One region of the Aliivibrio sp. 1S128 genome, then DNA from elsewhere that is predicted to be linked to it. Evidence: predicted binding sites of a transcription regulator. Region 1 holds the regulator's gene; each other region holds the start of a gene.
What was found. Region 1 encodes PurR, which represses purine synthesis genes. Its sites were predicted from a motif close to TNANGNAAACGTTTNCNTNA; they were not measured.
Positions count from the first base shown of each region.

Region 2: the regulator PurR is predicted to act here: its motif matches at 4,487-4,506, upstream of pckA (phosphoenolpyruvate carboxykinase (ATP)).
Region 3: the regulator PurR is predicted to act here: its motif matches at 3,282-3,301, upstream of folD (bifunctional methylenetetrahydrofolate dehydrogenase/methenyltetrahydrofolate cyclohydrolase FolD).
Region 4: the regulator PurR is predicted to act here: its motif matches at 3,524-3,543, upstream of purM (phosphoribosylformylglycinamidine cyclo-ligase).

Region 1 is NZ_MAJV01000106.1:102,881-111,102, forward strand. Features, by position in the region: gene A6E03_RS14040 (hypothetical protein) at 1-641, shown strand, start outside; gene A6E03_RS14045 (sensor domain-containing diguanylate cyclase) at 662-2,341, opposite strand; gene A6E03_RS14050 (TfoX/Sxy family DNA transformation protein) at 2,592-3,179, opposite strand; cyclic di-GMP riboswitch class I at 3,306-3,392, opposite strand; gene purR (HTH-type transcriptional repressor PurR) at 3,548-4,555, opposite strand; gene torD (molecular chaperone TorD) at 4,829-5,476, opposite strand; gene torR (two-component system response regulator TorR) at 5,711-6,409, shown strand; gene A6E03_RS14070 (hypothetical protein) at 6,604-7,977, shown strand; gene rluF (23S rRNA pseudouridine(2604) synthase RluF) at 8,097-8,222, shown strand, end outside.
Region 2 is NZ_MAJV01000047.1:49,037-57,258, reverse strand. Features, by position in the region: gene gspD (type II secretion system secretin GspD) at 1-1,755, opposite strand, end outside; gene gspC (type II secretion system protein GspC) at 1,788-2,696, opposite strand; gene hslR (ribosome-associated heat shock protein Hsp15) at 2,975-3,376, shown strand; gene hslO (Hsp33 family molecular chaperone HslO) at 3,470-4,345, shown strand; gene pckA (phosphoenolpyruvate carboxykinase (ATP)) at 4,690-6,315, shown strand; gene A6E03_RS07460 (AsmA family protein) at 6,493-8,222, shown strand, end outside.
Region 3 is NZ_MAJV01000091.1:95,056-103,277, forward strand. Features, by position in the region: gene A6E03_RS10655 (YeaH/YhbH family protein) at 1-156, opposite strand, end outside; gene A6E03_RS10660 (PrkA family serine protein kinase) at 234-2,168, opposite strand; gene folD (bifunctional methylenetetrahydrofolate dehydrogenase/methenyltetrahydrofolate cyclohydrolase FolD) at 2,357-3,214, opposite strand; tRNA gene A6E03_RS10670 (tRNA-Arg) at 3,479-3,555, shown strand; gene A6E03_RS10675 (protein adenylyltransferase SelO) at 3,666-5,123, shown strand; gene A6E03_RS10680 (DUF4136 domain-containing protein) at 5,176-5,712, opposite strand; gene cspD (cold shock domain-containing protein CspD) at 5,829-6,050, opposite strand; gene clpS (ATP-dependent Clp protease adapter ClpS) at 6,445-6,765, shown strand; gene clpA (ATP-dependent Clp protease ATP-binding subunit ClpA) at 6,808-8,222, shown strand, end outside.
Region 4 is NZ_MAJV01000014.1:98,394-106,615, forward strand. Features, by position in the region: gene lpcA (D-sedoheptulose 7-phosphate isomerase) at 117-698, shown strand; gene A6E03_RS03935 (class II glutamine amidotransferase) at 774-1,601, shown strand; gene purN (phosphoribosylglycinamide formyltransferase) at 1,652-2,290, opposite strand; gene purM (phosphoribosylformylglycinamidine cyclo-ligase) at 2,421-3,461, opposite strand; gene upp (uracil phosphoribosyltransferase) at 3,687-4,313, shown strand; gene A6E03_RS03955 (uracil-xanthine permease family protein) at 4,420-5,670, opposite strand; gene A6E03_RS03960 (DUF2066 domain-containing protein) at 5,876-7,036, shown strand; gene A6E03_RS03965 (DUF2069 domain-containing protein) at 7,091-7,525, opposite strand; gene arsC (arsenate reductase (glutaredoxin)) at 7,546-7,896, opposite strand; gene A6E03_RS03975 (M48 family metallopeptidase) at 7,912-8,222, opposite strand, start outside.

The sequences.
Region 1 (8,222 bases):
TAGCCATTCCGATGCTTTGGTTGATCCCGCAAGGCGGAGTCGCAACGTGGGTATTGCTCGTTGGAATGTCATTATTTGGTTTAACTTTGGACTCTCAACCTTTATCACTTTCAATTGCAGTTTGGACATTGTTCCCTGTATTGATGGTTGTTTTTTCTCGGCGTAAAAGTATTCATCTAGTTGTATTTATAGTTTCAGTTGTTATTGCAATGGAAGCTGGAATTATGGCATTACAGTACGAAGGTAAATTAAATGGTAGTGCGTATTCAACCTTTCTTCAAATTTTAAGTGTTGTGCTGGTGTGGGTTGCAGCAAGAAGTTGGAAGCCAGTAAATAGAAATGCTTGGTGGCCTTTAGTATTAGTGATCCCTTTATGGATAGGAGGGTTACAGCATGCTGCGCTTGTTGCCTTATCAATTACTGGATTGATTGTGTGTTTACAGAGTGTTAGCCGGTCTAAGTATCGTGATTGGCTACCAATGATGTCTTGGCTTTTACCTGTTATTGGCTTTAGTACACTAATAATATCGCCAAAATTTGAAGTGCCTACTTCCATTATGGTTTCGTGGTTAATGATTTTATTAATTGGTTGGGTCACTGATTTTATGATGCAGGTTGATGAGGATGAGCCTGTTGATTAGGCTCATCCGTTCAGTATGTGTTAAGTATTGATTATAAGTGTATCTTCGGTGATTTCAGCAACGTCTGGAGATTGAATAAGTTCGTCGTAATGGCAGGCTTGATCTCGGCCTCGGCCTTTTGCTTCATAAAGAGCAATATCCGCTAACTTAGTTATATCTTCAGATTGGAGCCCATTTTTGGGATAAGTCGCAATACCAATGGAAACGCTTAATTTTCCTAATGATAGGTCTTTAATTGCAAGGTGAAGATCACTAACCGATTTACATAACTCATTAGCGACATGTAATGCACCTTCTGCACCTGTATTGGGTAAGATAATAGCTAATTCTTCTCCTCCTAAGCGACAGACTGTATCTTCACCACGCATGATATTAAGCAGTAATGAGCCGATAGTTTTGAGTACATAATCCCCTGCATCATGACCGTAGTTATCATTGAAACGTTTAAAGTGGTCAAGATCTAGCATTAGGATCGACATTTCTTGTTTGTGTCGCTGAGCACGCATAATTTCTTGATTAATTGTTTCTTCGTAATAGCGACGATTATATAAACCAGTTAAAGGATCACTTATTGCCTGCTCCCTCAATTTTTCTTGTAAGTTTAAATTGGCTAAAGCAAGGCCTAAGTGCTCGGCAACGGTAAAAGCAAGTTTCTTAACATTGTCATCTAAATTATCTGTATTACCTAAATAGATGTGCATCATACCAATGGTGTTGCCATGCGCAGTTAACGGAATGCAGAGGGTTTGATCAATGCCTGTCGCTGACATATGAGAACAAGGTAACGTTGTGTATTTATCATTAGCGAAATGGAATTTACCTTTACGTAATGCCCAGCACTCTTCAGGTGCGTAAGTTTTACTGCCAGGCCACGCGCCACCCCAATCAAGCTTTACTAGTAACTGATTTCTAGAGGAACGCATTAAGGATACAACACCGTTCACATCCCCTAAAATTCTAGGGAGGATATCCTCTACCACCATTTGAGCTTCATTAATTGAATTACAGGCTGCCAGCATAGTTGCAAGGCGATGTAAGAGTTCTATTTCTTGAGTTCGTTGTTCAATACGCTCTTCTTGTAAGTCTTGCTCATTTTGAACTTGTTGTTGAATCAGTTTATTACTTAGTAAGGACGAAGCGATAACAAGTACGATATTAATACTCATTAAAATAATTAAAATATTCATCAACTCTTCCACCATTGCATCAATGCGAGTTAATGGCGTAGCTGCTCTAAGGATGTACGTAGAACCTTGATATTCGAATGATTTTGCTGAATACAGTAAGTTTTTAAAGCGAGATGTACTAAAGCGAGTCGAAGTGCCATACCCAAAGTTTTGAGCGTTGACGATCTCTTGTCTGTTTAGATGATTTTCAAGTTGTAAAACAGAACTTAAAGAAATATCACTATCGGCAATCGGGGTTCCGTCAGATGTAATTAATGTTATATGATCTTCTTTGGCAATCACTAGTTTCGTTTTTATGTAAACATCTAATGATTTTAAATCGGTAAAAGAAATATTATCGTCGTTAATGTCTTTAATAAGACGAGTTATTTCTTCAGATAAGCTGCCTTCTACCTTATGTTCAAGCCAGTTTGACAGTGTTGAATTGAATACAAATAAACCAAGCGTTATCGTTAATATCGTTGATATTATAGGTAAATAAAGCCATTTTTTGCTAATGGTATTTTTTTTCATCCATGCACCTTGTAAAACGTGAACTGTTTAACAGTTTTTTATTCCATATATTGGGGGTGAGATTAACTGATAGTGATATAAACTAACAGCGATTATTGTCGTGAAGATGTAAAACGTGGAGGATTATCGCTTTTTAACTAAATGAATGATAATAACGATTGGATGAGATGTGAAAGGTAGGATATCAAAGAAAATAACGCCTTAATCTATATTTTTTAGATAGCAAATAAGATTAAGGCGTATATATTTATTATAATAGTTTTCTTAATTCACTTCGTGTTTCAGCTGAAACAACAGACCAATGCGTACCTTTAATCGCTCCTTCAAGAGACCAAAGTAATTCATCACTTACACTACTTGAGTGTGTCTGTTGAATCGCTTTATAGGCATTTACAGAGCCGGTGTCACGTAATTCATCCACGGTATTAATTCCTGCTTTTTTAAGCATTCTTTCCGTAGCTAATCTGAGATTTGGTAAATCTTTAATACGTGATGGGCCTGCGGCCTGTTGTTTTTCTTTATCATTTTTAGCGACATCTAAAGCAGTAATCGCTTGAATTAAGATAGAGTCAGGATCTTCCCAACAATGAGTTGAAATTGCAAAATACTTAGTGACAACAGGAAAACCACGTTTTTTATAAACATAAGGTTCAAACCCTTGCTCTTTAAATAAGTTGATAGTTTCACTACTCGCTCTCAAATGCAGCTTGTCTTGAACAACAAGAGCAAACATGGTGCTATCAATAAAAATGCCAAAACCACCAAACATTGAGCGTGAAGTGATAGTGCCTAAAGATGACAGTAATCGAAGTGATTCTTTTAGTACTGGTTTATCCATTGCAATAATTCTCGGTTAGTAAGTCTACGTCACTAAACAACTGAGCCCGAGGAAATAGTAGCAAGTTCAAAATAAGGCATTGTTATTTTAAAGTAAAAATTAACAATACCAGAGAGATTACTTACCATCGGCAACCCCGCTACCTTATATTTTTCAATACGTAGGCCGGAGGCTTTGCGTCCTGCACTTTCGCACAGTTTGCCCTGTTCGTGACTTCGTTGATGATATAGCAATCAATAAAGGTAGTTATTGCGGAATTAAGTATAGTGTGATCTTGCTTCAAAAAATTTATTTTTATTTTTGTTAAGTTGGTTCAAGTTTTAGATATTATTTGAACCAACCCTCATTTATGGCAAAGAAAATAACCGCTATTTAGTACGATCTAAGACACTGCTTCGAGATACCACCTCGGGTTGCATTTCAAAAACACGACGTTCGTGGTGCTTATCTTTAATGCGTTCCAATAAGATTTCGACAGCGGTTTTACCTACTCGGCGTTTAGGCTGATGGATCGTCGTTAGCGGTGGTGAAAAGTAAGCTGAAAGTTCTATATTATCGTAGCCAATAATAGAAATATCTTCAGGAACTCGTAAACCAGATTGCTTAATTCGACTGATTGCAGCCAGAGCCATAATATCGTTAAAACAAAATAAAGCCGTAGGACGTACTTCCATAGCTAATAATTTATCAACGGCTTTTGATGCAGAAGCACATTCAAAATCACCTTCTAAGATCCATTCTGATTTAAATGGTAAGTTAGCTTCTTCATGAGCACGTTGAAAACCATGAACACGTTCTTTACACGTAGTTTTGTCCGCTTGGCCTGTAATACAAGCAATTTGAGTATGACCATTTTCAATCAAATGTTTTGTTGCTAAATAGCCACCTTTTTCAGAGTTATCAATGATCTTATCTGTGCGAGGGCTGTCTGGGCCCCAATCCATAATAACCATTGGTAATTCTGTATTTTTTTCAAGTAACGCTAATAACTGCTCATTAAGGTCTGAACACATAACCAATAAGCCATCTACTCGTTTTTCAGAAAGCATACGAAGGTAATGTTTTTGTTTATCTAAATCGCCTTCAGTGTTACACATAAATAGTGTGTAACCTTGTTTGTAGCAGTAATTTTCAACCCCGTGCATTACTTCAGCAAAAAATGGGTTAAATGATTGAGTTACTAGCATGCCAATAGTACGTGTCGTATTGCACTTTAAACTACGAGCAACCGCACTAGGGGCATAGTTTAACTCTTCAACTGCTTCCCATACGCGCTTTTGAGTTGCTTCTGCAACAAAGCGAGTTTTGTTAATCACATGAGAAACAGTGGTGGTAGAAACCGCAGCAATTCTTGCAACGTCTTTAATAGTAGCCATATAAAAGCCTTAAATAGGTAAATAAGGGGCTATTTATGTTCCAACAAAATAGAGAGTTTTGTCTTGGTATGATGGAAGATAAATAGGCCCTGGTTATAAATGAAAAAAACCGCTAAAAATGCGGTTTTCATTTAATGTTCGATTTTATCGTTTGCGCTCACATTTTATAGATAAAGCATAGTGCAAACAATTATTGATTTAGTAAATTTTGTTAGCGATTTGATTTATATCACATGACTGTAACGATATTGTATCAACATACGAAGTCATTAATTACTCACCTGTAAGAAAAGTAACGTCAAGTTGTAGAAAGGTTACAAGAAACGAGGTTACTGCAGCATAAAAACCGAAGTCATCTCTTTCTTTACAAATATGGTTGAATTTAGGTGTCCAAGACAAAAGTTGAGCATTGATGAATGACAATTGGGCATTCATATATTCTTCAAATTCTTCTTCAGATGTTTTTTGATTTGTCATTAGAATTAAATTTCCAAGAAAATCTAATTCAATAGCGATATGATCTGCAGGTTCGTTGAACTCAGACTTTTGAGCTATATTGTATTTAGCTAATAATTCACGCATATCTTGAGCAGGTTTTGCATTAAGAAGACCTGATTTATCTAAATATATAGAAGCATAAGGAAGGGCACTGTTTTTATCTGAACCTAAAAAAGCGGTACAGAAATCAGCAGATAGCTCTAACTGTGCATCGTCACGAGTTTGAAGTTGATTTAACTTTTCAATTAACGCGTTGATTGTATCTGTTAATTCAGGTGTTTTTCCTAAATCAGATAAAAAGGTACGTACCTCAAAGCTATTGTATTGCTCTAGTTGCTCAGTTGTTAATTCACTTGCTAATAAGCTAGATAGCCACCAGTAAATTTCAGCACGTTGTTTGTTAAATTCAGTTAATTCGTTCATGTATTTTTGCTCCAAGAAATTTATTTAAGAATTGTACTGGATAAGTATGAAAAGGAATAGCACCTATCATTAACAGGCTGTATAAGGATATGTGTAAAAATTAAATAAACCGTTTTTGTTAATAATTGTTTTGAATCAATTAAACAATAGAAATATCAATTGAGAGTTGGCATTATTACAAAATATGAATAGAATAAGATAAGAACTATCTAAATAACCATTAAAGAGAATATTATGAGCTATCACATTTTAGTTGTTGAAGACGAAGTGGTAACTCGCTCTAAACTTGTAGGCTACTTTGAAGCCGAGGGATATCAAGTGAGCGAGGCTGAAACAGGGGCAGAGATGCGAACTGTTTTGGCTGAACAAAAAGTTGATTTAATTATGCTTGATATAAACCTACCAGGAGAGGATGGTTTATTATTGGCTCGCGAACTGCGCAGTCAATCTAACATTGGTATTATTCTCGTTACAGGACGAACAGATAGTATTGACCGAATCGTTGGTCTAGAAATGGGTGCAGATGACTATGTCACTAAGCCTGTAGAATTACGCGAATTATTAGTTCGAGTTAAGAATTTATTTTGGCGTATGTCTTTGGTTCATGAACCAATAGAATTAGATGAATCAAATCTAGTTCGCTTTGGGGAATGGACATTTGATATTCAACGTCGTGCGTTATCAAATAATGGCGAACCCGTTAAGTTAACTAAAGCTGAGTATGAGTTACTAGTTGCCTTATCGTCATACCCTAATACGGTTCTATCACGCGAACGAATTTTGAATATGATAAGCCATCGAGTCGATGCTCCAAATGATCGAACCATTGACGTACTTATTCGAAGAATGCGTGCAAAAATGGAAATGGACCCAAAAAACCCACAAATATTTGTTACCGTTCATGGTGAAGGTTATATGTTTGCTGGTGATTGATATTTATTAGTATCAATATTTAATCTTTAAAAAAGCCACTCATATATTGAGTGGCTTTTTTTATGCCAGTGCAGTTGTCAATTTTAATTGTGATTCATTAGTAAGAAATTCTGCTTTTAATTGATTTTTATAATAAAATATCGATAGGAGCGCACAGCGCTTGTCTATTCAAATAAAATTATTATAGGTTCGGCATGAAACAGTTTTTTAAAATGGCAGTGATTACCTCTGCATTAGTTGGTGTTATCGGTTGTCAAAGTACTGATGAGAGTTCTGCAGTTGTTGCAATTGAAACTAATGCACCAGTAGCATCGGCTACCACGTTCGATGCTCTTCAAAAGCAGTATGCATTAGATAAAGTCACGTTTGATTCTTTAGACAATTTCAAAGTTTATTCTGAATCCACTTACACAGATATGATGGAAGATTGGATTGACGCAAAGGATGTATTTTCAGATATAGAGAAAGAACCGAGTTTAATCAATGAAGAATATTCAATGTTTTCTTCTGGAAGTTATTCAGCTAAATACATGAGTTTAGTCGCGGATGCCGATATGGCGTTAAGTAAACTTAAAAATTATAAAGAAACAGCGGATGTTGTTTTATCAGATGCTATTGCACAAATGGCATATCTTAATTCAATCGATGTAAAAACGTATTATCCGCAAGATTTTTTAAGTTTAAATAAGCAATACAGAGAGTTATTTATTACGGTAATTGAAGAGGGGATTGCTGAGGCTCAGACTAGCCAAGCCTCTTTTTTAACACAAGCAAAAGTGATTGAAATTGAAACAACGTTAAAAATACACGTAGTGCCATTGGAAAAAGAGTTTGTAGGATTAACGAATAAAGGTTTTAGAACGATAGCGCCAATAAGCTATGGTCAAACGAAAGCTGAACTAGATAAAACAAAGAAAGCAGTACAAGCGAATAACCGTGACAAAGCTTTAATTGTTGATGTAGTTGCTAAAACTCGCTTCCAGCTTGATCATCTTAAAAATATGGCAGCAGAAGTTAAATTACTTAAAGCGGTTAAGAACGGTGAGTTTGAACAATCTGTTCTAGAAGTAGAAAATAAGTTGTTATCTATTTCTCAAGCCATTAACGGTGATGATTATCGTGATGAGCCGTTAAGAGCGCAAACATCTTCAATTTTGAATGCAGTACAGCAGATGCATGATATTAACAATACAACCGACTTAGAAGCGAAGATTAAAGGGCTTAATGCTCAAATAAAAACATTAGAAGTCACGGTTGAAAACCAAACAGAAGATCGTGTTAATTCTCAAAAGCAAGTACTTCTATTAACACAGCAACTTGAGAGAAATGATAATTTAATTAATAATTTGAATGGTGTCATTGCTTCTTACAAAGAAAAGGAAGCGGTAGTTGCTGAGGAAGTGAACACTGCAACTCAAGATGCGCCAGTTGCTGAAGCGCTAACGGCTACTGAGGTAGTTCCAGTTGAGGTGGAAGATCCTTCTGTCGAGAAGGCTATTGTTGAAACATCGACAGTGAATGACATTGTAATTCCAGTAGAAGTTAACAAGGCTGTTAACGTTAAATAATAGGTGACCCTATTAATCGTTAAGAACAAAGCACCTTAGACATTGGGTTAAGGTGCTTTTTTATTGGATATTTATCCGTTTCTGATACACTGCGGCTGTTCACTTTTTAGAGGTACATCATGACATCACCAGATCCTAAATTAACCCGCTTAAATAAATTCATTAGTGATACGGGTTATTGCTCACGCAGAGAAGCAGATAAGCTTATTGATCAACAACGTATTACTATTAATGGCAAGTTACCT
Region 2 (8,222 bases), on a different contig from region 1:
TAAAATTGGAATGTCGCCTAGGAAAGGGACTTTCGATTCACTTTCCATTGCACGTTCATCAATCAAACCACCCAGAACTAGCATCTTGCCATCTTCAACCATGACTGATGTATTTAGCTGACGCTTAGCAAAACGCACATCCACCGCGCCATTGGCACCCAATACGTTAGAGACTTCTTGTTCGATATCTAAACGAACCGAGTTACCTTCGTTAATTTGTGGTACCACTTTAAGTTTGATACCCACTTCTTTACGATCAACCGTTTGGAATGGGTTTTCATTATTTGAGCCAGAGGTTGATCCGGTTAATACCGGCACTTCTTCACCAACGATGAATGACGCTTCGCCATTATCCATAACCGTGATACTTGGTGACGATAGAATATTGGAATTTGAATCAGTAGACACTGCGGTTACCAATGCAGCCCAATCCCCCATCATGACACTAACCGCCGCACCTTGAACGCCACCAAGCGCAGAAGCTAACGCGGTATAGTCTCCATTTTCTGTTGTCGTTTCATTACGTAAAAAATTATTATTCTCATCATAAACAGCGGTCGTAGTGGTTGTATCTTTAGCTTCTTCCAAACCAACCATGGTGGCACCAATCGATGCGCCAGTATTGCTGTATTGGATCATGGCACCCGTTTCGAGGTTACCCCATTGTACGCCAAGGTTTACGCCATCTCCTTCCGACAGCTCAACAATTAACGCTTCAATTAAGACTTGTGCACGACGAATATCTAACTGAGCAATGACATCTTTGATTGCACGCATAACATCTGGCGGCGCAGTGATCACTAACGCATTGGTATCAGCGTGAGCTGAGATCATCACATCACTACGGTTACTTGAACTTCCTTTTTGAGAGCCTCCCTTGCTTGCGGTTAAATTATCAGAAACCCCTTTTAATACATCAACCAACTCTTCGGCTTTAGCGTAGCGTAAATAGACAACTTGGTTATTTCCTTTTGTTGCCATTTCAACATCAAGTTGTTTTATCAATTTTTTAAGGCGTTGACGTACTTTTGGGTCACCCGAAATCAAAATAGAATTTGTACGTTCATCTGCAACCAATTTAGGCTGTAAAAATGCGGGGGTGTTTTTAGCATCTGTCGCTTTATTTAAGGCATCAACAATACGTACCATTTCAGCGGCTGACGCATTTTTTAAATCAACCACTTCAACTTCTTTATCACCCGCTTGGTCTACACGCTCAATAATTTCAGCAAGACGATTCACTACCGCAGCACGACCGGTGATCATAATAATATTCGCGGGGTCATAATGAACGACGTTACCCGCACCCGCATTATCATTTAGCTGACGTAATAGAGGAGAAAGTTCACGAACCGACACATTACGAACCGCGATAACACGCGTAATAACAGCATCACCGGTAATTTTATCTTTAGCACCCAACACTGGTACTGCCGATGTTTTTGCGTCTTTATCTTTAATAACTTTTAAAATGCCGCTGTCCATTTCAACAACAGCATAACCATATACTTCAAGTACGCTTAAAAAGAATTGGTAATATTGCTCTTCATTTAAAAGATCATAACTACGGACATCTACTTTTCCTCGAACTGACGGATCAACAATAATGGTCTTTTCCAAATTTCGACCAACAATGTTAATGAACTCTTGAATATCCGTGCCTTTAAAGCTGGCACTAAAGTCATTTGCGATAGCCGATGTCCACATCATGCTACCCGCAAGTAATAAGGCTCCCTTGCCCATCCACTTTTTCACAGTACACCCTTACTCATTTTTTCATCTACCAGCTATAAACCGATAAAAATGTCATGTAGTTGTCCGTCACGTTGAACGGTTAAATTAAGCTCTGTCATTTCTGACATATTTTTCCACAATGTGCCCATTGCAGCAGGATCCGTTAAATCAATCCCATTTAAATTTTTTGCAATATCACCAGGCTTCAAACCTACCGAATCAAATAACTTTCGGTCTTTACCTGGGTTCACTCGATAACCTTCTATTTTTCCATCATTACTGACTTGAGAAAGACGAATGTACTTCAAAACAGATTGCGGATTCTTCGCCATTTCTTGACGAATAGTATCTAACTCATTTTGATCTGAATGTTGACGATTATTCCCTAATACCGTACCTGAGCTGCCTGTACGATTTGGTTCTATTGAAATTTTTGTGTATTCAATTCCTTCCAGCATTAACGTTTCATCACGGCCATTATTTGCAATAATAATGCGATCTACGCTAATGGCTTTCACTGTTGCTCTTGTGCCATCAATGGTTTCATCAATACCATAAGTGTTCTGTTTTCCTCGATTTCCGATCACCGCTAAGCTCAATTTAGGATTAGAACTCGCGACCACACCTGATAATGTCAGATTAAGCTTGGTTTTAGGTGCATCTTTTACTTCAACAGCCTTCGGCTGCTCTATGGTTTTTTCAGCATTAAACTGCCCAAACACTTGACCATTTAATAAACCAGATAAAGAATCATCATTATTTTTCTTTGATGAGGCATTGATAGCGACGGTTTTTGGTGACCATTGAGAAACAGAGGTTTGTGGAGCCAGCATCGACCAAAAAAGAGAGCCACAAATCCACGCGAGACAAGCCACCAAAACAACGGTTACCCCTTTCGATATTGCAGACTGATATATTGACCAATATTGAGAAATTTTTTCGATTTTCATATTAGCTATCATTAGGTACTGTTCTTCCTTTTCTGTCTCACAGAGCAATTAAACATTTGATGTATTTATGAATTATAAAATAACCAGTCATAATTTCCGCAAATGATTCTAATTTCTTAAATTACTAGAATACACATCACGTAATTGATGAAGATAACCGTGTATTAGAGCATTATTTCTCATTAATGACTCTACTTGCTTATCAATTTTGATTAATTCCCCCCAAAAGATTGAAAAAAAAAATCCTGACTCCATCTTAATAAGCAGAGATAAGACATTAGGTACCCATAATGAGTTCAAAATCCAATACTAGCGATGGTATCAGACTCGATAAATGGCTTTGGGCGGCTCGTTTTTACAAGACTCGTTCTATTGCTCGTAATATGGTTGATGGCGGGAAAGTTCATTATAATGGACAACGAACCAAACCAAGCAAATTAATTGATCTTGGTGCTGAAGTTAAACTTCGCCAGGGCAATAACGAAGAAATTGTCGTGATCATCGAGATCCTTTCAGATCAACGCCGTGGCGCTCCTGTTGCACAAACGCTTTACAAAGAAACATCAAACAGTATCAAACAACGTGAAGAAAATGCGAAATTACGCAAACTCAATTCACTTGGCAGCCCACACCCTGATAAACGTCCAGATAAGAAACAACGACGTGACATAATGAAGTTTAAGCAGCAATAAATCCGCTCTTTCTGTTTCACCCCTTATTTATATTGGCTGTTGTCGCTATACTAGAGCGACAACAACCCTCTAATACAATTGCTGGAGTATTTCATGGCAAATAACACATTGCATCGCTACCTATTTGAAGATTTATCTGTTCGTGGTGAACTGGTTCAATTAGACGATGCTTACCAACAAATTATTTCTAGCAAGGAATACCCAAAAGCAGTACAAAACCTTTTGGGTGAGCTATTAGTTGCAACCACACTATTAACTGCAACATTAAAATTTGAAGGCTCAATTACGCTTCAACTTCAAGGTGACGGTCCTGTTTCTCTTGTTGTCATTAATGGCGATAATGATCAAAAAGTTCGTGGTGTTGCTCGCTTTGATGGCGAAATTGCTGATGATGCCACACTGCACCAATTAATGGGTAAAGGTTACCTAGTTATTACTATCGCGCCAAAAGACGGTGAACGTTACCAAGGTGTTGTTGCACTTGACGGTAAAGATTTAGCCGCGTGTTTTGAAGGTTACTTTGAGCGTTCTGAACAATTAAAAACTCGCTTATGGTTACGTCTGGGTGAATTTGAAGGCAAACCTCATGCTGCTGGTATGCTTCTACAAATTATGCCAGATGGCACCGGTTCAGCAGATGACTTCGAGCACTTAGAACAACTGACTGATACGATCAAAAACGAAGAGCTATTTGGCCTAGAAGCGGAAGACGTTCTGTACCGTTTATACAACCAAGATAAAGTACAACTGTTTGAACCTCAAACGGTTGAGTTTTTCTGTGGCTGTTCTCGTGAACGCAGCGCGGGTGCAATCGTAACGATTGATCGTGCTGAAGTTGACGATATTATAAAAACAGAAGGTAAGGTTTCTCTGCACTGTGACTATTGTGGTACAAGCTACAATTTTGACAGCATCGATGTCGCTAATATTTTTGAAGAAGCAACAAAAGGTAATGATACCGTTCATTAATTCTTCATACAGAATAAGTTCTTTATATTGTTTTAAAGCCAGCCATTAGGTTGGCTTTTTTTATACCTTTTTTTGATATGAAGCACATTTTAAATCGACTTATCCACACTTAATTTTGGTCAAATAATAATCAATTGCATCTAGCGCAATTGATTTCATTAAGAGTAGAATAGACATGTTTCTGTTTTGTGATGGTGATTAAATAACCTGTACTATTTTGTGGTTATTTCATGATATGACTCCCTGTTTTAATTTACCGCGTTGGTAGCATGGGTAGCAGTAAACAATATTAAAAAATAATTAAAATATTAAAAATCCCTACAAAATTCCTTTAAGGAGCACCTATGACTGTAATGGAACACAACAAGGCTGCACAACTTGATCTTACTCAATATGGCCTAACTGGCGTTACCGATATTCTCCGTAACCCAAGCTATGACCAGTTGTTTGAAGAAGAGACTCGCCCTGACCTAGAAGGTTATGAGCGTGGTGTTATGACTGAGCTTGGCTCAGTTTCGGTAGATACTGGTATTTTTACGGGTCGTTCTCCAAAAGACAAATACATCGTAAAAGATGAAACAACCAAAGATACACTTTGGTGGTCTGATCAAGGTAAAAACGACAATAAAGCCATCACTCCTGCTATTTGGGATGATCTAAAAGCCTTAGTCACAGAACAACTCTCAGGTAAGCGTCTATTTGTTATTGATGGTTACTGTGGTGCAAACCCTGATACTCGTTTATGCGTCCGTGTCATTACAGAAGTGGCATGGCAAGCGCACTTTGTAAAAAATATGTTCATTCGCCCAACAGAAGCAGAATTAGAAAGTTTTGAACCTGATTTTGTTGTCATGAACGGCGCGAAAGCGACAAACCCTAATTACGAAGCACAAGGTTTAAACTCTGAAAACTTTGTTGCCTTCAACCTAACTGAACGTGTTCAAATCATTGGTGGTACTTGGTACGGCGGTGAAATGAAAAAAGGCATGTTCGCAATGATGAACTATCTTCTACCACTGAAAGGCATTGCTTCTATGCACTGCTCTGCAAACGTGGGTAAAGAAGGTGATGTCGCTGTATTCTTTGGTTTATCTGGTACCGGTAAAACAACCCTTTCAACCGATCCAAAACGTCAACTGATTGGCGATGATGAACACGGTTGGGATGATGACGGTATCTTCAATTTTGAAGGCGGCTGTTACGCAAAAACAATTCGTCTATCTAAAGAAGCAGAACCTGATATCTACAATGCAATCCGTCGTGATGCACTACTAGAAAATGTCACCGTTCGTAACGATGGCACGATTGATTTTAATGATGGCTCAAAAACAGAAAACACTCGCGTTTCTTACCCGATTCATCATATAGATAATATCGTTAAGCCAGTATCAAAAGCAGGTCATGCAAATAAAGTCATTTTCTTAACGGCTGATGCATTTGGTGTCCTACCTCCTGTAGCGAAACTGACTCCAGAACAAACTAAGTACCACTTCTTATCAGGCTTTACGGCAAAATTAGCAGGTACAGAACGTGGTATTACAGAACCAACACCAACATTCTCTGCAGCCTTTGGCGCGGCGTTCTTAACGCTACACCCAACTCAATATGCAGAAGTGTTAGTAAAACGTATGGAAGCGGTTGGCGCAGAAGCGTATATCGTCAATACTGGTTGGAACGGTACAGGCAAACGTATCTCTATCCAAGACACTCGTGCGATCATTGATGCGATTTTAGATGGCTCAATTGATCACGCTGAAACGAAAAATATTCCTGTGTTTAACTTTGAAGTACCAACCTCACTTCCTGGTGTTGATAAATCAATCCTAGACCCTCGCGATACTTATACTGACCCTCTACAGTGGGATAGCAAAGCAGAGGATCTTGCACAACGCTTCATCAAAAACTTTGCTCAATACACAGATAATGACGAAGGTAAGGCGCTAGTTAAAGCAGGCCCTCAACTTGACTAACCCAAGTTAATACCTCGATAAATTCAAGCCCTTCGGTAACGAAGGGCTTTTTTTATTCCTTTGATTCTCGTCTGGCTTTCAAAACAGTGATTACCTTTGAGTAAAACATTACAATAGCTTGATTGAACCTCACTTTTAATCCACTCTTTCTATTCTTATTTCTTTCTGGAGTTAACAATGTATACCATGCTGAAAAGCCTTGGTTGGTTTATCACTTTCTGCCTACTACTTGTGGTCGCATTTTTATCCCTTTTGCATACCCCTTATGCTCAGCCATTGTTAAATCCACTCGTTGAAAAATTATCGGATCAAACAATCTCTTTTGGTAAACTTAATTACTCAATTCAAGATCCTTTGCATCTTACGCTGTCAGAAATCACTATCCACACAGAGAATCAATTGCTCATACAACATGTCGATTTTTGGTTGTCTCAGCACCCTATACAGCAACATAAATTGGCGTTTGATAGCATCAAAATTGATGGGTTAAGTTTACAAAATGGATTACCAAAGACGGAGCATCTCGATTGGATTTCGATTGATCAATTAAGCATCTCTAATTTAGATTTTGCCAATGACGATCTGGTTATTCGCGACGCCCAAGCCCAGCTCACCAATTGGTCTGTTGAAAAAGAAAAAACATTGCCATTTGAAGGCGACTTCCAATTTTCGACTCAACAATTATATTGGCAAGGCGAAGCGCTTGATGATGTATTGATCGATGGCTACTACAGCGAAGATTACACGGCACTACATGGCATATCGCTCACTTGGCGTGATAGCACCATCACCGCTCAAGCTGAACTCAAAGAGAATAGATTATGGGTGATCCCTCAATTCACGCTGCGAAAATTTAATTTAGAGTCTGACAATGCCGACATTATTGGTAAGCCATTAGCGTGGCTTGGTGAACAACATTTCACTTACCAATTTGAACGAATTGATCTTTTAGATATTAATATTGAGCTTCCTCAGTTCTCAGTAAACAATTTAAGTTTGTCTGCTGAGAACGTACTACTGCCTTATCATTTATGGCAACAAAGTAATGCTAATATTTCTTTTAATGCCGATAGCTTGGTATGGAATGAACACCTCATTGAGAAACCTATTTTCAACCTAATGCTCAATGGTAAAGAGGCAAACATCTCAACGCTTTCTTTTGATATTTTTGATGGTAATGTTCAACTTGAAGGTAAAATATCCCCTACCGAAATAAACTTAAAGTCCCTAACATTAAGCCAAATAAAATGGCTACTTAGCGAAAAAGAAGTCTCCACTATTCAACAATACATCAAGCGACTTGAACAAGTTAACATCGCGGATCTGGACATTAATAACATTCAGCTGATTCAACTTGATAATGGACATCCCTACCAAGTTTCAGGAGTAAACGTTGAAGGTCGCGATCTCGATTTATTACGCTATTACCAATGGGGATTATGGGATGGAAAACTGTCTTTTAGTGCCTCTAACGCCAGCTTTAATTACCTATTAAGTCAGCAGGTATTGATAGAGATGAACGCTGAAAATGGGTTATGGACAATAGAACGGGCACTCTTTCCTTTGGCAGAAGGACTTGTTGGATTAAATGGCAGTATTTATTTAACTCAAGATAGCCAGCCTTGGCAATTAGAAGCTTATGGTGATGGTTTACCAATCAGTTACCTCACCGCTTTCTTCCCAAATACCATCCCCTTAGAAGGTGTGGCTGAATTCAACTTAAATGCGAATGGTCTTGCGGCTAATCGAGACAGTTTTAATTACAGCTTTAATGGTGAGTTAGCGATTATTCCAAGAGAGATGACAACCACCAAAACAGCGCAAGAATTATGGCAATTAAAATTAGGGTTAATGCCCGATAATGAACACCTTGAACCATCGCAACAAGAAAAAATCATTAATACAAA
Region 3 (8,222 bases), on a different contig from region 1:
GATACTTTCACCGTCGTCAATATTAGTGACAGAGCGTTGGTTAACGGCATCAGATACAGCTCGTTTAATCTGATCTTGATGACGGCGAATAAAGCGCTGTCTGTTAACGGTACTTTTCTTTTTCCCGTTTAATCTTCTATCAATAAATTGAGCCATCATTTACCCCTTATTTTGCTAGGGACAGCTCATTGAATAATGAGCTGCAACATAATCTTGAAAATAAAAGCATTTTATTATGAAGATTTACGAACTCGCAGATACCATTCTGCCAGCAGGCGAACTTGTTTTTTGGTGTACCCTTTTTCCATCATACGAGCGACAAAATCATCGTGTTTTTTCTGATCATCTGTTGATGTTTTTCCATTAAAAGAAATGACTGGCAGAAGGTCTTCGGTATTGGAGAACATTTTCTTCTCAATAACGACGCGTAGTTTTTCATAACTAGTCCACATTGGATTTTGGCCGTTATTATTGGCTTTAGCTCGAAGAACAAAGTTTACAATTTCGTTTCTAAAGTCTTTTGGATTGCTAATACCAGCCGTTTTTTCAATTTTTTCTAGTTCATCGTTAAGTGCAGAACGATCAAATAATTGGCCTGTATCTGGATCTCTATATTCTTGATCTTGAATCCAGAAGTCAGCATAAATAACATAACGGTCAAAAATGTTTTGACCATACTCAGAATAAGATTCTAGGTAGGCGGTTTGAATTTCTTTACCAATAAATTCTACGTATTTAGGTACCAAGAAACCTTTAACAAACTCGGTGTATTTATCGGCAACATCTTGGGCAAATTGTTCGCGCTCAATTTGTTGTTCAATGACATAGAAAAGGTGCACAGGGTTCGCAGCCACTTCTGTTTGGTCAAAGTTAAATACACGCGAAAGGATCTTAAAGGCAAATCGAGTTGATAAGCCTGACATTCCTTCATCAACCCCCGCGAAGTCTTTATATTCTTGATAGCTTTTTGCTTTTGGATCCGTATCTTTTAATGTTTCACCGTCATAAACACGCATTTTAGAAAAAAGAGATGAATTTTCAGGATCTTTAAGGCGAGACAGTATTGAAAACTGAGCCAAAATATCTAACGTGCTTGGAGAGCAAGGTGCGTGAGACAGTTCACTGTGCTCAAGTAGTTTTTGGTAAATTTTTACTTCTTCAGAAACACGTAAACAATAAGGAACTTTTACAATATAAACCCTATCTAAAAAGGCCTCATTATTTTTGTTATTTCTAAAGGTTTGCCATTCAGATTCATTAGAGTGAGCTAAAATCATTCCATCAAAAGGCAGAGCTGATAGACCTTCAGTACCATTAAAGTTACCTTCTTGAGTCGCAGTAAGAAGAGGGTGGAGAACTTTAATGGGTGCTTTAAACATTTCCACAAATTCCATTAAGCCTTGGTTCGCTTTACATAGGGATCCTGAATAGCTGTAGGCATCAGGGTCATCTTGTGCAAAATGTTCTAATTGACGAATATCAACCTTACCTACAAGAGTTGAGATATCTTGATTGTTTTCATCACCAGGTTCTGTTTTTGCTATACCGACTTGGTCAAGAATTGATGGATGTACTTTTATGACTTTAAATTGCGTAATGTCACCACCAAACTCATGCAATCTTTTTGCTGCCCAAGGAGACATTATGGATCTAAGGTTACGAGATTCAATACCATACTCTTTTCTTAAGAGCTCTCCGTCTTCTGCAATATCAAACAAACAGAAAGGATGGTCGTTAACAGGGCTTCGTACTCCATTCGCACTTAATATGTAAATAGGCATTTTTTGCATTAAGCTTTTTAATTTTTCGGCAAGTGATGATTTACCTCCGCCTACAGGACCTAGTAAATAAAGGATTTGTTTGCGTTCTTCAAGTCCTTGAGCTGCGTGTTTTAAGTAAGATACGATTTGCTCAATAGGTTCTTCCATACCATAAAAGTCTTTGAAGGTTTCATAGCGAGAGATCACTCTATTAGAAAAAATACGACTAAGCAGTGGATCAAGTGCAGTATCTATTACTTCTGGTTCACCAATTGCGATTAGAAGCCTTTCTGCTGCATTGGCATAAGCACTTTTGTCGTTACTACATAATGACAAGAAATCTTGCAGTGATAATTCTTCATCTTTTGCTGCTTCATAACGGGCTTGATAGTGGTCAAAAATACTCATATCCATTTCCTCTTGTCATCCATAGTTCTAAATCGTTCTTATCTAAGGTTAGTAACTAAACCCTTATTTTGTCCAAGAAAAAGCTGAAAATAGAATGAAAATTAATTGAGAAATGTGGCAGCGCGCAGGTATAAAAAAGGCGGAGCTTAAAAAAGTCCGCCTATTGATATTTTTGTTATTCGTTTGAATTATTTGCGGTGGTACTGTTCGCAAGCAAGTAATGTATTTTCGATTAGGCTTGCGACAGTCATAGGGCCGACACCACCAGGAACAGGCGTGATATAACTTGCTTTTGTTTTCGCTACATCGTATTCAACATCACCAATGAGCTTGCCGTTGTCTAATCGATTAATACCTACATCGACCACAACAGCCCCTTCTTTTATCCATTCGCCAGGAATGAAATTTGGTTTGCCTACAGCAACAACAACAAGATCTGCTTGGCGGATATGATGCTCAAGATCTTTTGTGAATCGATGACACGTTGTTGTTGTACAGCCAGCAAGAAGTAGTTCAAGCGTCATAGGTCGACCTACGATGTTTGATGCCCCAACAACGACAGCGTGCATACCACGAACTTCAATATTATAACGATCAAGAAGTGTGATAATGCCTTTGGGTGTGCATGAACGTAGTTTAGGAATACGTTGAGATAATCGACCTACGTTATATGGGTGAAAACCATCGACATCTTTTTCTGGGTCAATACGTTCTAGAATCTTGGTGCTATCCATACCTGCAGGAAGAGGAAGTTGAACCAAGATACCATCAATGTCAGAGTCTTGATTTAAGGTATCAATAATAGACAATAATTCTGCTTCGGTTGTCGTTGTTGGTAAATCGTAAGATTTTGAAATAAAACCAACTTCTTCGCAGGCACGACGTTTGCTACCAACATAAACTTGAGATGCAGGATCTTGTCCAACAAGTACTACTGCTAAGCCTGGAGCACGAAGTCCGGCTTCAACTCGAGCTTTAACGCGAGCGCCTACTTCTGAGCGAACAGTTTGAGAAATTAGTTTTCCATCGATAATTTGAGCGGTCATGGTCTTCCTTTAGCGGTCTAATACTGATTGACCTGTGCATTGTCGCAGAAACGCTAAGTAATTACCATAATGCAAACGTTTGCTTTTTTAGTGTTTAATATACTTATAATCGATATTGATATTTCTTTATGTTTAAAAAGTAGGTTTTATGCGCACTTTAGATCAAACAACGCACGATCTGCCTTTTTTTTCAGCATTCAGTAAGATAATGATAAGAAAAGGATTGATCTAGTTTCGTATATTCGTATAATCCTACCCCATAGAGCGCCCTTAGCTCAGCTGGATAGAGCACCTCCCTTCTAAGGAGGTGGTCGAAGGTTCGAATCCTTCAGGGCGTACCAAATTTGAAAAAGCCGCATTAACCTTATGGTTAGCGCGGCTTTTTTCATTTCTGTCATATCATTTATCAATATGCTAGCGTTACTCCATTGCTTGTTAATGGAATACACAAATGTCTTTTTGGAACGCTTTTTCGATTACTACTCGTTATGCTGAATTACCTCGTAGTCTTTTTACTCATGTAAATCCTAGTCCGTTAGATAATACACGTTGGGTTATGTGGAATAGTGAGCTAGCGGAGCAATTTGGTCTGCCTCTGATCCCTGAGAATGCACCTGAATTGTTGTCTGCATTTTCAGGTGATAATATTCCTTCTGTTTTTTCTCCTTTAGCAATGAAATATGCAGGGCACCAATTTGGTAGTTACAATCCAGATCTCGGAGATGGACGAGGACTTTTACTGGGTGAACTTGCTGATAAATCAGGAGTCAGTTTCGATCTTCATCTCAAAGGAGCGGGTCGAACTCCGTATTCACGAACTGGAGATGGTCGTGCTGTGCTGCGTTCAACTATCAGGGAATATTTGTGCAGTGAAGCGATGGAAGGGCTCAATATACCAACCACACGAGCTTTAGGTATGATGACGAGTGATACTGCTGTTTTTCGAGAAGGGTATGAAACGGGAGCGCTACTTATTAGAGCAACTGAAACTCATATTCGATTTGGGCATTTTGAACATTTGTTTTATTCGAACTTACTTATAGAACAAAAATTGTTAGCTGATAAGGTGATTGAATGGCATTTTCCAGATTGTGCGCATTCTGCTAAGCCTTACGCAGCTATGTTTAGTGAGATTGTTGATCGTACTGCCTATATGATTGCACAGTGGCAAGCGGTTGGTTTTGCTCATGGTGTTATGAATACGGATAACATGTCGATCATAGGGCAAACGTTTGATTATGGCCCGTTTGGTTTCCTTGATGATTATGAGCCTGGCTATATTTGTAATCATTCTGATTATCAAGGGCGCTATGCATTCAATCAGCAACCTAGAATCGGTTTATGGAATCTGTCAGCTCTAGCGCATTCCCTTTCTCCCCTCATTGATACTTCAGATTTAGAATCTTCTTTGGCTCAATATGAAACACAACTTCATGGCTATTTTAGCCAATTGATGAGAGATAAATTAGGGCTTTATTCTAAACAAGAAGGGGACAGTCGATTATTTGAATCTATGTTTGAACTGCTGTCGCAAAATGCGGTTGATTACACTCGATTTATGCGTTCACTTTCTTATCTGGATAATAAAGATAAACAAACTGTTGTCGATCTATTTGTTGATCGAGAAGCGGCGATATTATGGTTGGATTTGTATTTAACGCGTTGTGAGTTAGAAGACAATGGATCTGAATTTCGTTGTGAACGGATGAGAAGGGTTAACCCTAAATATATTCTCCGTAATTATTTGGCTCAACAAGCGATTGATAAAGCGCAAGAAGGCGACTTTAGTGAGGTAGAAGTACTGTCGACATTACTGAAAAGTCCGTTTGATGAGCATTTAGAGTTTGAACAATATGCTCAACTACCTCCTGAATGGGGTAAAAAAATGGAGATTAGTTGTTCTTCATAAAAGTAATAAAGCAGCCGATTTGGCTGCTTTATTAGGTTCATATTTTAGGTGTTTATTTTTTTAGGTTATGTAGCATAAACTCAGTCAATTCGTCTAAAGACATTTTATTATCAGAGTTGGTATAACCTTGTGCTAACACTGACCATTGTTGGTATGGTTCGTTTGGTAAAAAGATAGCGATGAAAATACTGGCCTTTTTTGAGTCGTCATTATTAACTCCAATTGGTTGGATCCCGGTTAATAGTCCCGTTTTATCGAGGATATCTTCATCTTGAATGTTTTCCTCTAATCCTAAACCATAGCCTACATAGAAATCAGCATCAGTCCCGTTATCAACAAATTGAAATCCTCTCTTTTCTAATGAAGATTTTAATGATTGAGAGAATCGTTCTTCTGTATCCCTATTGTTTAATTCTTTATTTAAATAATTAGCGCTGATAGTTGGGTGCCAAGAGAACGTACTCTTCCCTTGGAGCGTATTATTAATGTTACCAGTCGTAACTAAGTTTACCGTGCTTTTTTCTTGGTAGGTTTCGGACACGCAGCCCGATAGAGTAAATAATAGAATAAGTGAGATAATATATTTCAAATTAGCTACCTAGATAAATGAATGGAAGTGTTTAGAGCGTTTCTTAATCGATAGGTTCAAAAAAGGTGAGTGTAAATACTCACCTTTAATCTTATTTAGCAATAAGAGCTAAACTATTATTTTACAGCTTCACCTTCGAGTGGTTTTATTTCACTTGCATGAAATCCTTTTGGACCTTCATGGATTTCATAGGTGACAGCTTGTCCTGCCTTTAGTGTGCGGTAGCCATCCATCTCTATTGTGGAATAGTGAGCAAAAATATCCCCATCTTCTCCTTCTGGACAAATGAAGCCAAACCCTTTGGCGTTATTGAACCATTTAACTGTACCTGTTGCCATGCTATACATCCCTCTGCATTTTAATTACCTAGCATAATATCTATCGATTAAGAATGTGCTTAATTGATAACCACTACTAAGTACACTCTATTAAATCTCAAGAGGGAGTCAAGTACAATTTGTTTACCTTTGTAACATTTGTGTTTAATATCATATTTGAGCTTAACATTAATATCAATAATATCAAATTGATAAATAAAGTGGAGATAAGGAAAAAAAGCCCCTATCCTTTACTTTATATCGGCGTTTTTCTACTCAATTTAAATAAAATTAAGTGATAAAGACGTTAAAATAGCATCTTTTGTTTGCTGTCGTTCCCCGTCTAGATTAGGCTGAATAGTAGGGAGATACATTGAAGTATCAGATAATGTTATTTAACTAATTAGTTGCAGACATGAGTAAATTATATGAATGGATTTCTCCTGATTCAGATGTCTTGGAGCAAGAGAAAACAGAATTAAGACCACCATCAATGTATAAGGTGGTTTTAAATAATGATGATTACACTCCAATGGAGTTTGTTGTCGAAGTTTTAGATAAATTTTTTTCCATGGACTTGGAAAAAGCGACACAATTAATGCTAACAGTGCATTATGAAGGGAAAGCAGTTTGTGGGGTTTTTACTGCTGAAGTTGCTGAAACTAAAGTTGCGCAAGTTAATGCCTATTCGCGTGATAATGAGCACCCACTACTGTGTACAATGGAACAAGCGTAAGTTTGTTCGTTACACCATATTTTGGTGTTTTGGGAGGTTCCTATGCTAAATAAAGAATTAGAAGCGAGTTTAAATAGTGCGTTTGTTCGTGCACGAGAAAAGCGTCATGAATTTATGACAGTAGAGCATCTATTGTTTGCTCTCTTAGATAATCCATCCGCTAATGAAGCTCTTTTAGCTTGCCATGCTGATTTAGGTACTTTGGCAACTGAAATTGATGAATTCATTACACAAACCACACCGCTTATCCCTGCTGACGATGAAAGTCGTGAAACACAGCCAACATTAAGCTTTCAACGTGTCCTTCAACGTGCTGTTTTTCATGTTCAATCATCAGGACGTAATGAAGTCACAGGCGCTAATGTACTTGTTGCTATTTTTAGTGAGCAAGAATCACATGCTGCATACCTCCTTAAAAAGAATGACATTAGTCGATTAGATATTGTTAACTTTATTTCACATGGTGCGCCTGAGCACCGTAATGAAAACACTGAACAGAATAATGTTGAAGCTGCGGTTGAAGCTAATTCAGAAGATAAGCTAGAAAGCTTTGCTATCAACTTAAATCAAGTCGCTAAAAATGGTGGAATTGACCCATTAATTGGGCGTGATGAAGAGCTTGAACGTACGGTTCAAGTATTGTGCCGTCGACGCAAAAATAATCCGTTATTAGTGGGTGAGGCTGGAGTAGGTAAAACGGCGATTGCTGAAGGCCTTGCGTGGCGAATTGTTGAAGGTCAAGTTCCTGATGTTATTAAAGATTGTATTATTTACTCTTTAGACATTGGTTCATTACTTGCTGGAACCAAGTATCGTGGTGATTTTGAGAAGCGATTTAAAGCTATCTTAAAACAACTTGAAAAAGAAGAGCATGCGATTTTATTTATTGATGAAATCCACACAATTATTGGTGCAGGTGCCGCTTCTGGTGGGCAGGTTGATGCCGCTAATTTAATTAAACCTCTATTAAGTAGTGGTAAATTGCGTTGCATTGGCTCAACGACTTATCAAGAACACAGTACCATTTTTGAAAAAGAACGCGCCTTAGCTCGTCGTTTCCAAAAAATTGATGTTTTAGAACCATCAATTGATGACACAACTAAAATATTAATTGGTTTAAAAAGTAAGTACGAAGAGCATCATGATGTTCGATATACAAATAAAGCACTTCGTGCTGCGGTAGAGTTATCTGCAAAATACATTAACGAACGTCATTTACCAGATAAAGCGATCGATGTTATTGATGAAGCAGGGGCTCGCTGTCGCTTAACTCCTGTAAGCCGACGTAAAAAGACAATCAATGTCGCTGATATTGAAGCGATGGTTGCAAAAATGGCTCGTATCCCTGAGAAGTCAGTTTCTTCTAGCGATAAAGATGTATTGAAGAAATTAGACTCGAAACTAAAAATGTTGGTATTTGGTCAAGATCATAGTATCGATGCGCTATGTGAAGCTAT
Region 4 (8,222 bases), on a different contig from region 1:
GAGATATTTATGCTGTGTATAGAAGAAATATAGAGCGGATCTCTTTTAAAGATTTGGTGGTATAGGTACACTGAGATTAGCCCCTAATAGGGAAAATAATAAATAGAGAGAATCTTATGTCTTATCAAGATCTGATCCGTTCTGAATTAACAGAAGCCGCTCAAGTACTGAATGACTTTTTAGCTGACGATAAAAACCTTGCTCAAATCGAATTAGCGGCAAAAACCATTGCAGACTCTTTCAAGCAAGGCGGTAAAGTATTGTCTTGTGGTAACGGTGGTTCACATTGTGATGCAATGCATTTTGCTGAAGAATTAACAGGCCGTTATCGTGAAAATCGCCCGGGCTACCCAGGTATTGCGATTTCTGATCCTAGCCATTTATCGTGTGTGAGTAATGACTTTGGTTATGACCATGTATTTTCTCGTTACACTCAAGCGGTTGGCTCAAAAGGTGATGTATTATTTGGCTTATCGACGTCTGGTAATTCAGGTAATATTTTAAAAGCGATTGAAGCGGCAAAAGAAAAAGGCATGAAAACCATTGCTCTAACAGGTAAAGATGGTGGAAAAATGGCAGGTCTTGCTGATGTAGAGATCCGAGTTCCTCATTTTGGTTATGCTGATCGTATTCAAGAAATCCACATTAAAATCATCCATATTGTTATTCAATTAATTGAAAAAGAAATGGAAAAATAATTCATTATGCTGACCAATCTTAAAACCTCTGTGAATTAAGGTTGGTCAGGTTGCGAATAAAGGAGTAACGCAAGAATGTGTGAATTACTCGGAATGAGTGCCAATGTACCAACCGATATTTGCTTTAGTTTTAAAGGGTTGGTTCAGCGTGGCGGCAATACTGGCCCACATCGTGATGGTTGGGGGATTACTTTTTATGAAGGGAAAGGATTTCGTACATTTAAAGACCCAAAGCCGAGCTGCCACTCAAAAATAGCTAAACTTGTTCAAGATTATCCGATTAAGAGCAAAGCGGTAATTAGTCATATTCGCCAAGCAAACCGCGGTGAAGTGAATCTTGAAAATACCCATCCGTTTACGCGTGAATTGTGGGGGAGATATTGGACGTTTGCTCATAATGGTCAATTAACTAAATTTGATGAATTATCAACAGGGCGCTTTCGACCTGTTGGAGAGACAGACAGTGAACGTGCATTTTGTTGGTTATTAAATCAATTAGAAGATAAATATCCAGAGCCGCCTCAAGATATGATGTTAATGTTTGAGTTTGTGTCTGAATGTTGTGATCAGTTAAGAGAGTTAGGTGTCTTTAATATGTTATTGAGCGATGGTGAGTACGTTATGACTTACTGTTCGAACAATTTACATTGGATCACAAGGCGTGCGCCCTTTGGTCAAGCTTCATTAATTGATGAGGATGTTACAATTGATTTTCACAAAGAAACGACATTGAATGATGTTGTTTCAGTGATCGTGACACGGCCATTAACGGATAATGAAGAGTGGCGTAAAATGAAAGTTGGTGAGTATGCTCTATTTCATTTTGGTGAATTAACCGCAGGTAATCATGATACGGTGCCTGAAATGGCTCCACCGCCATCAGAATGCTCAATTAATTCATAAGCGATATGTATGAAAAATGCCCATCAATATCATATTGATGGGCATTTTTATTATTCAGTTTCTAATCCTGATAGGCCTAAGGCATCACCATCAAGTATGGCTTTTCCATCCTGCATGATTAATCGCTCTTCAACTAACCAATTTGCTACCATTGGATAAATAACATGCTCTTGAGCTTGGACTCGTGATGCGACGTCTTCAGCGTTATCGTCTTCAAAAATAGGCACTTTAGCTTGAAGGATCACTGGGCCCCCATCTAATTCAGGGGTTACGAAATGGACACTTGTTCCGTGTTCCTTATCACCGGAATCAATAGCACGTTGATGAGTATGTAATCCAGTGTATTTTGGTAGAAGAGAAGGGTGGATATTCAGCATTTTACCTTGGTACCGAAGTACAAAATATTCACTTAAGATACGCATAAAGCCAGCAAGGATGATGACGTCAGGTTTGTGAAGATCAATCAGTGTTGCTAATGCGCTATCATACTGCTCACGGTTCTCATATCCAGCAGCACTTAGGCAATGAACATTAATTCCAGCATTGAGTGCTCTGTGTAATCCGTAAGCGTCACTTTTATTTGAAATGACCGCAGAAATACGAGCGTTAGGGATCTTGTTACCACAAGCGTCAATAAAAGCTTGTAGGTTACTGCCACTGCCTGAAACTAATACAACAATATTTTTCATCATAACCGTCTTATTCTTTAAGTAATGAGAACTATTCGAACATAAATAATAGATATAAAAAAGGTGATCGAATAAGTGATCACCTTTCTCTTTATGCTTTATGAGCTAGCTCAAAGTTTATATAACCCGATTAACGGATCTCAACTTGTTCTTCGCCTTGCTTTGCAGTTGCAACCTCACCGATAACCCAAGCGTTTTCGCCTTCAGCATTCAGTAGAGCAACCGCTTGATCAGCTTGATCTTTTGGAAGAGCAATAATAAGACCTACACCACAGTTAAAGGTACGGTACATTTCGTATGTATCAACGTTTCCTTTTTCTTGTAGCCAATTAAAGATAGCAGGCCATTCCCAGCTCTTACCATCAACAACTGCTTTTGTGCCTTCAGGCAGTACGCGAGGAATATTTTCCCAGAAACCACCACCAGTAATATGAGAGATAGCATGAATATCATGCTCTGCTATCATTTTTAAGGCTGATTTAATGTAGATTTTTGTTGGTTCAATTAAATGGTCAGCAATGGTTCTACCATTTAATTCCTCATTAAGATCCGCGTTTGATACTTCAAGAATTTTGCGAATTAGTGAATAACCATTTGAGTGCGGACCACTAGAACCTACAGCGATTAGAGCATCACCTGCCGCGACTTTTGTGCCATCGATGATGTCTTCTTTTTCAACAACACCCACACAGAAGCCTGCAACATCGTAATCTTCACCTTCATACATGCCTGGCATTTCAGCAGTTTCACCACCGATTAGCGCACAACCTGCTTGAATACAGCCTTCACCGATCCCTGTTACTACTTCAGCAGCAACATCAATATCAAGTTTCCCAGTTGCATAATAATCAAGGAAGAACAGAGGTTCTCCACCTTGAACAATAAGGTCATTAACACACATAGCAACTAAATCGATACCAATGGTATCGTGCTTATTTAGGTCAAGAGCTAAACGTAACTTAGTACCAACGCCATCAGTACCAGAAACTAAAACAGGTTGTTTGTATTTAGTAGGAAGTTCACATAACGCACCAAAACCACCAATGCCACCCATTACTTCTGGGCGACGAGTACGTTTTACTACGCCTTTAATTCGATCAACAAGTGCATTACCAGCATCAATGTCTACACCAGCATCTTTGTAGCTAAGAGAAGTTTTGTTGTCGCTCACGGAGGTGTCCTCGCCATAGGTTGGATTTCAAAAATCCGCGCCATTCTAACAGCACAATGTAAAAAGGGAAACGTTTGCGTAAGAGTTTTTGCATAAATTTTGTAATAAAAAATAATAAATTCGGTAAACAACTTCTAGTGCAGTAATTTATTTTATGATAACGCCATTTTTCAATGGAAAAATATGTATAATTAGAAGGTTTGATTAATGTATTTGGAGTCAGAAATGAAAGTTGTTGAAGTAAAACACCCGCTAATAAAACATAAAATTGGTTTAATGCGCGAAGGCGATATCAGCACTAAGCGTTTTCGTGAATTAGCAACTGAAGTAGGTAGCTTGCTTACTTATGAAGCAACATCAGATTTTGAGACAGAAAAAGTAACTATCAATGGCTGGAATGGCCCTGTTGAAGTTGACCAAATTAAAGGTAAAAAAGTAACGGTAGTGCCAATCTTACGTGCAGGTCTTGGCATGATGGATGGCGTTCTTGAACACATCCCAAGTGCGCGTATCAGTGTTGTTGGTATTTACCGTGATGAAGAAACGTTAGAGCCAGTACCTTACTTTAACAAGTTAGCGTCTAACATCGATGAGCGTATTGCTTTAGTTGTTGATCCAATGCTAGCGACTGGCGGTTCTATGATCGCAACGCTTGATCTTTTAAAAGAGAAAGGCTGTAAGAACTTTAAAATTCTTGTTCTTGTTGCTGCTCCTGAAGGCATTGCGGCATTAGAAAAAGCGCATCCAGATGTTGAGCTTTATACTGCGGCTATCGATGAGAAATTGAATGATAAAGGTTACATCATTCCAGGCCTTGGCGATGCTGGTGATAAGATCTTCGGTACTAAGTAATAGGCACCATTGAGTCATTATATTTACTGAATGCTTTAAGCATTAAAAAAGGATTGATGGGTAACCATCAATCCTTTTTATTTGCCCTAGACCCTAGACCCTAGATTTATTTATCATCTTCCATCTGTGTATTATCGACAACATGGTTTTCACCTAAGTCATCAGGAAGAATTAAATTAAGGGCAATAGCCACGATCCCACAAAGACTCACGCCTTGTAAATTAAAATCGCCAATACCCACAGCCATACCACCAATACCAAATACTAGGGTAACGCCAACAATGGTTAAGTTACGTGCTTTATGTAAATCAACTTGGTTTTTAATCAGAGTATTCAGTCCAATCGTCGCGATTGAACCAAACAGTAAGATCATAATGCCCCCCATTACAGGGACAGGAATAGTTTGTAATATTGCGCCTAATTTACCCACAAGAGCCAAAACAATCGCACAGACGGCAGCCCATGTCATGATTACAGGGTTAAACGCTTTGGTTAGCATTACAGCACCAGTGACTTCACTGTAAGTTGTGTTTGGTGGCGCGCCAATAAGAGAAGCAGCCATGGTGGCAATACCATCACCCGTAATGGTGCGATGTAAGCCTGGCTTTTTAAGGTAATCTTTTCCGGTTACGTTTGAAATCGCTAGCATGTCACCCACGTGCTCAACCGCTGGTGCAATTGCCACCGGGATCATAAATAGAATGGCGTTAATATTAAACTCAGGATAAGTGAAATTAGGCAGAGCAAACCAAGCGGCTTGATATACCGGAGTAAAATCGACAATACCAAACATTAGACTTAATGAATAACCAACAATAATGCCAGAAAGGATAGGTAATAATTTAAAGAAACCTTTAGAAAAAACACTGATACCAATCGTAGTAAATAATGAAGCGCCAGCAATCCAAAATGCGATTTGTCCGTCAACTAACTGATAAGCGCCATCGCCCGTTTTTCCTAACGCCATATTAACCGCTGTTGGCGCTAAGCCTAGGCCGATCACCATAATGACAGGGCCAACAACAACAGGAGGCAGTAATTTATGAATAAAAGCGACGCCTCTAACTTTAATCACAGCGCCTAATGCAACATACACTAACCCTGCGACCATTAGTCCGCCCATGGTAGCTGGAATACCCCATGTTTGAGTTCCGTAGATAATTGGAGCAATAAAAGCGAAAGAAGAAGCGAGGAAGATAGGAACAGAGCGACGAGTAACTAATTGAAAGAGAAGGGTACCAACGCCAGCACCAAATAGAGCAACATTAGGATCTAAGCCAGTTAGGAGGGGAACAAGAACGAGTGCACCAAATGCAACGAACAACATTTGAAAGCCTTGGAACAAATTGTATAACATTTCCATTTCCAGTAATGAATTTGAGGGATTCTATCACTATTTAATTAATAAATATCTTGATTTAGCTCGTGAAAAAATAAAACTTTTTAAGAAAGTATCACTCTAATAGTTTGAAAGTTAGATCTGAGTCAATTCGAATCCTTGCTGAATAATGGGATAGCCCTTATTATCGCGGTAAATTATAAAAGTAATTATAGGTTGTTTGATGTTACGTATCTTGTGTTTATTAATGTGTATGATTGCGGGGCCAGTTTTTGCTCAGCAACAAACGGATCTTTATCATACTGAAGTGCAATTAACTGATGCTGAAAAAGCAGAAAGCTTGGCCAAAGAAGAGGGCTTAGTGAATGTATTGATCAAGGTCTCTGGTCAACAGTCAATTGCAGAGAATGAGGTGATAAAAAAAGCGCTAACACGAAGTGATCGCTATGTAACTCAAATGAGTTTTGTTGACTATGATGATGCCCCTCGTGGTATGAAGCTTGGTTATAACTCAAGTATGGTATTGAACCTATTAACTCAAGCCGAGCAAGGTGTGTGGGAAATGCCGCGTAAACCTGTGTTGGTTTGGGTTGTTAATGAATACAATTATCAGAGAAGTATCATTTGGGAACAATCAAACAATTCATTAATTACTCGTATTAAGAATGCTGCAAATGAACGTGGTTTGCCGGTTATGTTCCCAGTGGGTGATTTTGATGATGTAACATCTATTGAAATTCCAGACTTGTGGGGCAACTTTAAAAAGCCAATAGCAGATGCGAGTGAGCGTTATAATCCTCAAGCTATCTTAGTGGTTAAAGTTCGTGGTAATAGCTCAAGTTGGACATTGTTTGATACAACGCCTCAATACCTTGCGACGACATCTAAAAAGCCAATTGAAGGCCGATCGTCAGGTGCTGTTCAATTAGCCGATATGGTTAACGAAGTCAGTGATTATTTTGCTCAAACTTATACAAAAAACTTAGGTGCTGTTGCTAGTGATTCTGAGGTTGTATCGATTAAAGGAATTCATACCACAAGAGCTTTCTTTACTTTAGAGAAACTATTAAAGCAGATGAACTCAGTGGCTAGTGTTCAAGTTGATACAATTCAAGGTGATAAAGTCACTTATACATTAAATTTATTGGGTGACTATCAGCAATTTAATGATGAGCTATTAAGTAAAAATACTCGTATATCAGTCGTGCCCGAAGCACCTATCGTTAATCAGGAAATCAGTACTGAATTAACAGAAGAAGTTTCGCAAGACGTAATACCGGCTGAACTTAAAGAAGAGTCACCTGCGATAAAAGAGGATGCTTTAGTTGATGAACTTGAAATCAAACAACGCGTCATCCATCAGTATGAATTAAGCGTAAATTGATCCATTTCGATTAAATAAAAAAGGTGACTTAAGTGTCACCTTTTTTATGTCTAATTACTCACCCTCTGTGAATTTTGCTTTTTCTATTTTTTCTACTTCAGATAAAAGTTTCAGTTTTAAACCGAGTTCTTTGCCTCGAAGACGAGCGTAATAAATATTACCTATAAATGCACCGGAAGTAAGTATCACTTCAATCAGTGCAAAGTATCGTTCACCTTCATCAAGCCACAGAATGGTTAAACCATGCAAAAAATAAAACATTAAAATAAAGTTAGCCCATGCATGCGTGTAAGGCTTACCTTGAATGATCCCCTTTAGTGGAAAAAGCATTGGAATAATCCATGCCACCATAATGCCATATGGATTGATCAATGGATGGGGGGAGAGAGTACTATGCCAAAGAGCGACAAAGACAAGTAGTGCTAAGTTGCAAAATAGTGCAAGAAAACGATAGCGCTTTGTTTCTGCGCTCATTTCAACTGGATCCATGTTTAGCTTCCTGCTTAATGCTATAAAATCTCTAAAACTTGCTCTGGTGGGCGACCTATTTTTGCTTGGTTGTTGTTAACCACAATAGGGCGCTCAATCAATTTTGGTGTTTGTACCATCGCTTCAAAGAGCTGCTCGTCTGTCACTGAGCTATCTCCTAGATTTTGTTCTTTATATTCAGCTTCTTTTACTCTCATCATGTCACGAACAGAATCGAACCCTAATTGAGAGAATAGCGTTTTTAAGGCATCAACACTTGGTGTTTCTTCTAGGTACTTCACAACGCTTGGGGTCACGCCTTGAGCTTCTAATAGCGCTAATGTTTCACGGCTTTTTGAGCAACGAGGGTTATGATAAATAACAACAGACATATTTTTTCCTTTTGATTATAAGGCGCTAAAACGCTCTCGTGATAGGCGTAGCTGATCGATTCTTGCGTCGTATCTAGCTTGGTCTAAACTTCCAAACTCAACCAATTGGCTTGCTTGAGTATAATTATTGAGGGCTTTATTCCACATTCCTTTTAACGCATACATTTCTGCTCTTGCTGCTAATTCACCATTAGCGCTGCCATTGTCATTATAGGCTTTAGAAAGTAACTGCCAACCTGTAGGGTCATCTGGGTAATCATGGGTATAACGTTGTAAAACACGCACAGCCTCTGCCGGTTGATTGGATTCAGAAAGTGCATGAGCAT